Regions from separate parts of the Paenibacillus stellifer genome, predicted to be linked through region 2. Evidence: predicted binding sites of a transcription regulator. Region 2 holds the regulator's gene; the other holds the start of a gene.
What was found. The regulator Rex, encoded in region 2, represses fermentation and respiration genes when NADH is low (regulators of the CRP and FNR family bind a similar motif). The targets are predictions, from matches to a motif close to TTGTGAAATATTTCACAA.
Positions count from the first base shown of each region.

Region 1: the regulator Rex is predicted to act here: its motif matches at 2,561-2,578, upstream of adhE (bifunctional acetaldehyde-CoA/alcohol dehydrogenase).

Region 1 is NZ_CP009286.1:3,821,635-3,826,127, reverse strand. Features, by position in the region: gene nirD (nitrite reductase small subunit NirD) at 1-91, shown strand, start outside; gene PSTEL_RS17700 (formate/nitrite transporter family protein) at 136-933, shown strand; gene PSTEL_RS17695 (Crp/Fnr family transcriptional regulator) at 1,198-1,914, opposite strand; gene adhE (bifunctional acetaldehyde-CoA/alcohol dehydrogenase) at 2,653-4,493, shown strand, end outside.
Region 2 is NZ_CP009286.1:3,595,923-3,600,415, reverse strand. Features, by position in the region: gene dinG (ATP-dependent DNA helicase DinG) at 1-1,716, shown strand, start outside; gene PSTEL_RS16610 (redox-sensing transcriptional repressor Rex) at 2,059-2,709, shown strand; gene PSTEL_RS16605 (amidohydrolase) at 2,699-4,000, shown strand; gene PSTEL_RS16600 (cell wall elongation regulator TseB-like domain-containing protein) at 4,067-4,493, shown strand, end outside.

The sequences.
Region 1 (4,493 bases), 230 kb from region 2:
TCGCACAGGCGAAGTTCAGGCTCCGGACAAAGGTCAGGCCGTTGTCTTTCCGGTCTATGTAAACGGGGATGAAATCGCAATCGGCATTTAGGCAGTTAGATGAAAAAGACGAGAAAATAGGGCGGGGGTAGTTACATGTTTACGCAAAGCGTGGAGAACATTGTTGAAGCGGCGGTAGCCAAACGGGATAAAATGAATGAGAGCCTGCCAAGGTACGCCTTGGCGGCGCTGCTGGCGGGTGCGTACGTCGGTATTGGCATCATCTTGATATTTACCCTGGGTGCGCCTCTGGCGGCGGCCAAGTCTCCATTCCAGCCTCTGATTATGGGATCGACGTTCGGAATCGCGCTGACGCTTGTCATCTTTGCCGGCTCCGAGCTGTTCACAGGCAATAATATGTTCTTTACCGTCAGCACCCTGGCAGGCAGAACGAGTGTGTGGGATACCGTCAAGAACTGGATCGTTGTCTTTATCGGGAATCTGGCTGGCGCTCTGCTGCTCGCCTGGCTTATCCAGGGAACGGGACTGTTCAAGGCTGCCGCACCGGATCATCTTATCTTCGCCTCCGCGGCCAAGAAGATGGGTCTGCCGTTCTCCCAGCTCTTCTTCCGGGGAATTCTGTGTAACTGGCTCGTCTGTCTGGCGATCTGGATGTCCTCCCGCGCCAAGAGTGAAGGGGCGAAGCTTGTGCTGATCTGGTGGTGTCTGCTCGCATTTATCGCCAGCGGCTACGAGCACAGTGTTGCCAACATGACGCTGCTGAGCGTTGCCCTGCTGCTGCCGAACCATCCGGAGACCGTAACGCTGGCCGGCTGGCTTCATAACATGATCCCCGTCACGCTTGGCAACATCGTCGGAGGCGGTGTGTTCGTAGGAATGGCCTACTGGCTGATTTCCCCGGTTCGCCGAGGCTCTTCCGGTCAAGCAAAGTAGAAGATTTGCACGCACTGTACCATAGGTAGCTTAAGGTCGCTGCTCGTCCCTTTTGGGGTCTGCGGCGGCCTTTTTTGATTGCACTTGGAAAGTCTTTATCGCATAAAAAAAGCGCCCTGCGAGGGCGCTTCTCGGCTACCTGGACCCGAGCCGAAAAAAACGAACGTGTATGTTTCACTGAGGTGTAAAGAGGGTAATCACTAGTCGGCAGATGATTAGTCCGTCTACAACATGAAGTCCATGACGTTCAAGCGTGAAGACTTATTAGATGCGGCAGATCTCGTTAGGGCAAAGCTCGCAGTGGCAAATATCCTGAAGCATCTCAAGATCCTTAATAACGATCATGCCGTTCTCATACTCGACGGCGTCCTTTTTGCGGAGATCGCTAAGCATCCGGTTAACGCTCTCGCGCGTCGCGCCGATCATGTTGGATAAGTCGGTATGCGTGATTTTTTTGTTAATCAGAATTGTGTCGCCGTTCTTCTCGCCATAGGTGTTGCTAAGCCGGATAAGCGTGGAGCATAGAGCGCCCGGTTTGCCGTACATCATCAGGTCGCGGAACTTGGTCTGGGTAAGCCGGTGGTGAATGCCCATCCACTTCATGAAGTCGATCGCGAAATCGCAGTGCTGGCAGATCAGAATCTCCAGATCCTTATGCTCGATAACGCCGACTTCGCTTTCTTCGATGACTTCGGCGGTGAAGCTGTGCTTCGTGCTGAAGAAAGGATCCGCTTGGCCGACCATATCACCCGCTTGATACATATAGAGGATGAGTTCCTTGCCTTCGTCCGTGGATTTGGTGAGCTTGACGCGTCCCCGTTTCAGATAGAACAGCTTATCCGAATAATCCCCTTCCCAGAACAAATGCGATCCCTCAGGGACCAGACGATCTTTCATTGTCACGAGCAGTCGGTTGAAGTTTTGTTCAGAGAAACAGTTCGTATTGCCATGGGCCTCGATAACATTCGTATGCTCATTCATAATCGATATCCCCTTTATTCCCTCAGTTTTTCAATAAATTTTAAATTAATTATACAATGAATTCCTGACTTTGCGTTGAAAAAAACTCGAAAAATAGTGTCTAAATTTCAACATTGTGATTAATTTCACTCAAAAAGCCGGAATTTCAGTGCCATATTTAATAGGTTTTCGCAATATGCGGGTAAACGACAACTCCGAAGGAGTTTTTTTTACTATAAATGATGGAAATGACTTAGGCAACTAGAAAGTGATAGAGAAGTTGTTACATGAGAGGATGCTGCCGCATTATGCAGACTGATACAACGCGCTTTCACAACGGAGAAGACCAAGGGGATACATAATGAAGGAAAGGGATTCTAACGAGTAATCAGATCGGAGAAGCCCGCTGCGGTTTATTTTTGCGTATTGCGTATATTATATGAAACTACTTTTTAATAAAAACTTTTGAATATTTAAAAATAGGAATAACAGCTTACCGGGCTAAATTTCAAGAACCATATTGTGGAATTTCAGTCAATGCGAAAAAAAGATTCGCGCACGGCAGCGGGCTTGTGTACTGGGAAAGCATTGCCGTAGGGCTAATGACACCATGGAAAAATACCCGAAATGTAAGCGCTTTGAAAACTGATCAAAAAAAATTTATACTTTGTGAAAGATTTCACTATACAAGACGTACATGATATGTTATGATCAATGTGTAGAGAGGAAACACCACAAATTGACAGGAGGACGAGGGAAATGGCAGTTAAGAATGAAGTCGCCGCCCAGGTACAGCAACCAACCGCTGAAGAGTACATTCAGACTTTGGTGGATAAAGCAAAGAAGGCTCAAGAAGCTTTCATGGCTCTTGATCAAGAGCAAGTGAACAACATTGTGCACGCTATGGCGCTTGCCGGTCTCGACAAGCACATGTACCTGGCAAAACTGGCTGTTGAAGAAACAGGCCGCGGCGTTTACGAAGACAAAATCACGAAGAATATTTTCTCCACTGAATATATCTGGCACGGAATCAAATACGACAAGACAGTAGGGGTTATTGAAGACAACTCTTACGACAGCTTCCAGAAGATCGCCGAACCGGTCGGCATTGTAATGGGTATCACACCGGTAACCAACCCAACATCCACCACGATGTTCAAAGCGTTGATTTCCATTAAGACACGTAATCCTATTATATTCGGTTTCCACCCGTCGGCGCAAGCTTGTAGTGCCGCGGCGGCAAAAATCCTGCATGATGCAGCGGTAAAAGCCGGCGCTCCTGAGAACTGCATCCAATGGATCGAACAGCCGACGATGGACAAAACCAACGCCCTGATGAACAATCCGGACGTGGCTCTGATCCTGGCAACAGGCGGTGCTGCAATGGTTAAAGCGGCATACAGCTGCGGCAAACCGGCTCTCGGCGTAGGCCCTGGTAACGTTCCTGCCTTCATCGAGAAGAGCGCGGACATCGACCAAGCAGTTACCGACATCATCCTTTCCAAAACTTTCGACAACGGCATGATCTGCGCATCCGAGCAGGCTGTTATTATTGAAGAAGCCATCTTCGACCAAGTGAAGAAGAAGATGATCGCGAATGGCTGCTACTTCGTTAATAAAGAAGAAGCTGCCAAGCTGACCAACGGCGCTATGAACGTTGAGAAATGCGCAGTTAACCCGGCAATCGTAGGTCAATCCGCTACGAAGATCGCCGAAATGTGCGGAATCCAAGTACCGGCAGGAACCAAGATTCTGGTCGCCGAACTGGAAGGCGTAGGTACGAAGTACCCGCTGTCCGCTGAGAAACTGAGCCCGGTTCTGGCTTGCTACAAAGTTAAGAACGCTGATCAGGGTATCGAGCGCGCTGCTCAAATCGTTGAATTCGGAGGCATGGGCCACAGTTCGGCTATCCACTCGAACAACGAAGAAGTTATCATGAAGTTCTCCAACCGTCTGCAGACCGGACGTATTCTCGTCAATTCGCCTTCCACGCATGGCGCTATCGGCGACATTTACAACACGAACATCCCTTCGCTGACTCTGGGCTGCGGATCCTACGGCCGCAACTCGGTATCGCAGAACGTTACCGCAATCAACTTGATCAACGTGAAAAGGGTGAATCGTCGTACCGTGAACATGCAATGGTTTAAAGTACCGGATAAGATTTACTTCGAAAAAGGCGCTACTCAATACCTGGCCAAAATGCCTGACATCACTCGCGTTGCAATTATTACCGACCCGATGATGGTTAAACTGGGCTATGTGGAAAGAGTTGAGCACTACCTGCGTCAACGTCAGACTCCTGTAGCCATTGAAGTGTTCTCGGAAGTTGAACCGGATCCGTCGACAACTACAGTTGAAAAAGGTACCGCTATGATGAACAGATTCCAACCGGACTGCATCATCGCACTGGGCGGCGGTTCCCCAATGGATGCTGCGAAAGGCATGTGGCTGTTCTACGAACATCCGGATGCAGACTTCCAAGGCCTGAAACAGAAATTCATGGATATCCGCAAGCGCGTATACAAATTCCCTAAACTGGGCAACAAAGCGAAATTCGTTGCTATCCCGACCACTTCGGGTACTGGTTCGGAAGTTAC
Region 2 (4,493 bases):
ATCGTCTGGCTGACGCAGACCGATTCGGGGGACGACGAAGAGCTGAATCTCGGGGGCCGGGGCGGCGATTTCTGGGAGACGGTTGCCAGCGATACCGATTCATGCCTGGGAAGATCCTGTCCGTGGTTCCGCAAATGCTACTATCACCGGGCGAAGCATGAGGCGGGCAATGCGGATGTCGTCATCACGAATCATTCGAAGCTGTTCGCCGACGTGAGGGCCGGACATCAGCTTCTGCCAGCCTATGAATACCTGGTCATCGACGAAGCCCATCAGCTGGAGGAAGTCGCCGGGAAGCATCTGGGCATGAGCATGAAGCATTTCACAGTTTCCCACACGCTGAACCGGCTGTATAAGGACAGCAGGACCGGCCAGCTGCCGGCGCTGCGCCATGTGCTGCAGAGCTCCGGAAGCGAGCAGGCGGCGGAATGGAGCTCGATCATCGACCGGATGTATCCGGACCTTCTGACTATCAAGGAATCGTGGGAACTCCTGAGCGAGAAGCTGTTCACGCTGATCCCGGAGCGCGCCGACGCAGGGGGCGAAGCCGGTCAGCTCGTTCATCGCCTGCTGCCTTCCCGCAAGCCAACAGGCTGGGAGGAGCTTGCCGCGCTGGAGCAGACACTCCACAGCTCTCTGAGCGACGTGATCCGCAAGGGCGAGGGGATGCTCACGGAGATGCGGGAACAGGAGAGCCAGTCCTCTTCGGACAGCCTGGTGACCGATATCGGCGGACTCTTAAAGGATTTGGCCGAAATCCGGGAGCAGGTGCGGTTTTTTATGGGAATGAACGACGAGAATGTAGTATATTGGCTTGAGGCGAACGGAAATTACCGCAACAAATCGCTGCATCTGTATGCCGTGCCGGTAGATGTCAGCGCTCAGCTGAAGGACCTGTTCTTCGACAAGAAAAAAAGCGCGGTGCTCACCTCGGCGACGCTCTCCGTCGACAAGTCGTTCCAGTACATGATCGACAGCCTCGGACTCAACGAAGCCCAGGAGCAGGAACGGCTCAAGACCGTGCAGCTGCCTTCTCCGTTCAAGTACAGGGATCAGGCGCTGCTGGTCATTCCAAGGGACTTCCCGAGCGTGAAGGGGACCGTGGGCGACGCCAAATTCGTCGATATGCTTGTCCAGTCGCTGGCGGAAGCCGCCGTGACGACGCAGGGAAGGATGCTGGTGCTGTTCACGTCCTACAAAATGCTTCGCCAGGTGTATGAGCCGCTCAAGGAAGCTCTTGCAGCCCAGGATATTTCCGTGCTCGGACAGGGCGTGGAGGGCGGCAGCCGGAGCAAGCTTCTGAGAAGGTTTCAGGAGAAAGCTGCTTCCGTCCTGCTGGGAACGAGCAGCTTCTGGGAAGGCGTCGACATACCGGGCGATGCGTTGACCTGCCTGGCGATTGTCAGGCTGCCGTTTCAGCCCCCGAGCCATCCGCTAGCGGAGGCCAAGGCCGAGCTGCTTCAAGCCCAGAAGAAGAATCCGTTCATGAAGCTCTCCGTGCCTCAAGCGGTGATCCGCTTCAAGCAGGGCTTTGGCCGGCTTGTCCGGACCGCGCAGGACAGGGGGATCGTCATCGTATATGATACCAGGGTCATCGAGTCTTATTACGGCAAATACTTCCTGTATTCGCTCCCGGGTCCCAAAATGGAGCATATGACGACCAAACAGATGGTCCCGCGCATCGCAGAATGGCTTCATCAGGACGGTGTATCCTAATAACCTGCGGAAGCTGAGTGACGGATCGTAGTTCTTAGTCGTCCTGAAGTCAGACCGGCTGGTCATGGCTGATATTATTACGATTAACCCTATTTCCGGGAATGTCTTCTGTTCATGTAATTGCAGCAGATCCCGTATATTTAAAGTGTCCCGTCAGGGATGCAAGCGGTCCTTGTCACCCAAAACCCGCCGAAGCTTCGTCTGCCTTCGTCCAATCGCCATTTGAACGGAGGTCCTGAACGAGGTGCAGGTGGCCCTGCGGGCTCTTGACGTAATAGCCTAAGGCTGGACTTTGAGAGGTTTTGGGATGAAAGGCACCGATATCGATTAGGAGGAGAACTCATGAAATCGGACAAAATATCAGAGGCCGTTGTACGCAGGCTGCCTGTATACCTGCGCTTTCTGAACGACCTGCACCGGCGCGAAATCTCCACAGTCTCTTCTCAGGAATTGGGCCAGCGTCTGGATTTGAACCCTGCCCAGATTCGCAAGGATCTTGCCTATTTCGGAGATTTCGGAAGAAAAGGCATCGGTTATGATGTAGCTTATCTGATCGAGAAAATCCGTCATATTCTCAAGCTGGACCAGCCGATCAATGTTGCTCTGGTCGGAGCCGGTAACCTCGGCCACGCGCTGTCCAACTATAACGCCTATTTGAAAGACACGATGAAAATTACGGCTGTCTTCGATTCCTACCCGCCGAAGGTCGGAACCAAAATCAATACGCTGACCGTGCAGCCGATGGAAGAGCTGTCCAAGACCGTACGCGAACAGGGCATCCGGATTGGCATCATTACCGTGCCGGACCAGGAAGCGCAGAATGTGGCCAATATACTGATTGAATCAGGTATCGAAGCCATCCTTAATTTCGCTCCGGTCATCCTGAAGACCCCGCAAGAGGTTCGTGTGCACGCAGCCGATTTTACAACAGATCTGCAGAGCCTTGCCTATTATCTGCATGACGGAAAGGACGAAGAACAGGATGAGCGATAAGTGGATCGTCCGCGGCGGCAAATTTGTCGTGCCCGGAGATGATAAGCCCGCCGTGATTGGCGGAGATATGATCGTGGAGAATGGGGTAATCACATACATAGGAGAAGCATTGAATGCTGTTCCCGAGGGCGTGGAGACATTCGATGGCAGCCGGCTGCTGTTCATGCCCGGCTTGGTCAATACACATGGTCATGCGGCGATGTCGCTGCTTCGCGGTTATGGGGACGACCTCGCACTGCAAATCTGGCTGCAGGAGAAAATGTGGCCAATGGAAGCGAAATTCACCGGAGATGACGTCTACTGGGGAAGCGCGCTGTCCGTACTGGAAATGCTGAAAGGCGGCACGACCACCTTCCTTGATATGTACGATCATATGGACCGGGTGGCCGAGGTGGCGGAGAAATCCGGCATTCGCGCCGTGCTGATGCGCGGCGTCATTGGACTGTGCCCGGAAGAGGTGCAGCGTCAGAAGCTGGCGGAAGCCGTTGCCTTTGCCAAAGATTATCACGGAAGCGCAGGGGGACGGATTACAGCGATGATATCGCCGCACTCCCCGTATACTTGTCCGCCTGATTTCTTCGAGAAATTCGTTCAGGCCGCGCATGATTTGGACCTTCCTCTGCATACCCACATGTCGGAGACCCGCCGTGAAGTGGAGCAGAATGAGGCGGATTTCGGGCTGCGTCCCGTCGCTCATCTGGAGAAGCTCGGCATGTTCACCCGGCCGTCACTGGTGGCGCATGGGGTGCATCTGAATGACGAGGAGATTGAAATTCTGGCCCGTTATCAGGTCGGCGTCTCCCACAATCCGGGAAGCAATCTGAAACTGGCGAGTGGAGTCGCGCGGGTTCCCGAGCTCCTTAAGGCGGGCGTTACGGTTTCCTTGGGAACGGACGGTCCAGCGAGCAACAATAATCTGGATATGTTCGAGGAAATGCGTCTGGCTGCCTTGATTCATAAAGGGGTCTCCGGCGATCCGACGGCTGTGCCTGCGAGTGAAGCTCTGCGTATGGCTACAGAGTATGGAGCGAAGTCTATCTTCCTGGATCAGATAGGCAAGCTTGCGCCCGGAATGAAGGCGGATTTTATCGCCCTGGATATTGACCAGCCGCATCTGCTGCCGCATACGGATCTGGTATCACATGCCGTATACTCGGCAAGCGCCAAGGACGTCGAGCATGTATGGGTAGATGGCAAGCAGGTTGTGAAGCACGGCCTCTGCCTGACGCTGGATGAGGAAGAAGTCCGCCGCAAGGCGCAGGAAGCATTTGAGGGACTGCTCAAAAGGTAGCCTGTGCTTGTCTATGCCTGTCTGGTAACGACGGGAACCTAAACCTCACAGAAGGAGAACAGCAAGTTGAGAACTAGGAGAAAATGGATTCTGTACGGGATCTTTCTGGCCGTGCTCTTTCTGTTCGCCCTCTATCAATTCTTCGCCTACGTACTGAGGGATCAATGGAATGAGCGTAGCGCGGCCGAAGCTGCCGCAGACAGCGCAGCGGGGCTGACAGAGATTGATAGTGTCCGGAAATCGGTGTGGGACGCGAACTCCATCTACTGGGTCGTCAGCGGCAAGAATGCATCCGGAACGGATATGATGGTCTGGGTGCGTTTCACAGAGGATGGCAAGCCGGCCGGCGGACAGAACGGCGTATACGCCCAGGAGGTCTCCAAAGGCGTCTCCGAGAAGAAGATGAGGCAGCTGATCGAGTCCTCAATTCCCGGCGTTCAAATCAAACGTCTGCTTGCCGGCGCGTATAACGGAGAGTATGTCTGGCAGCTTT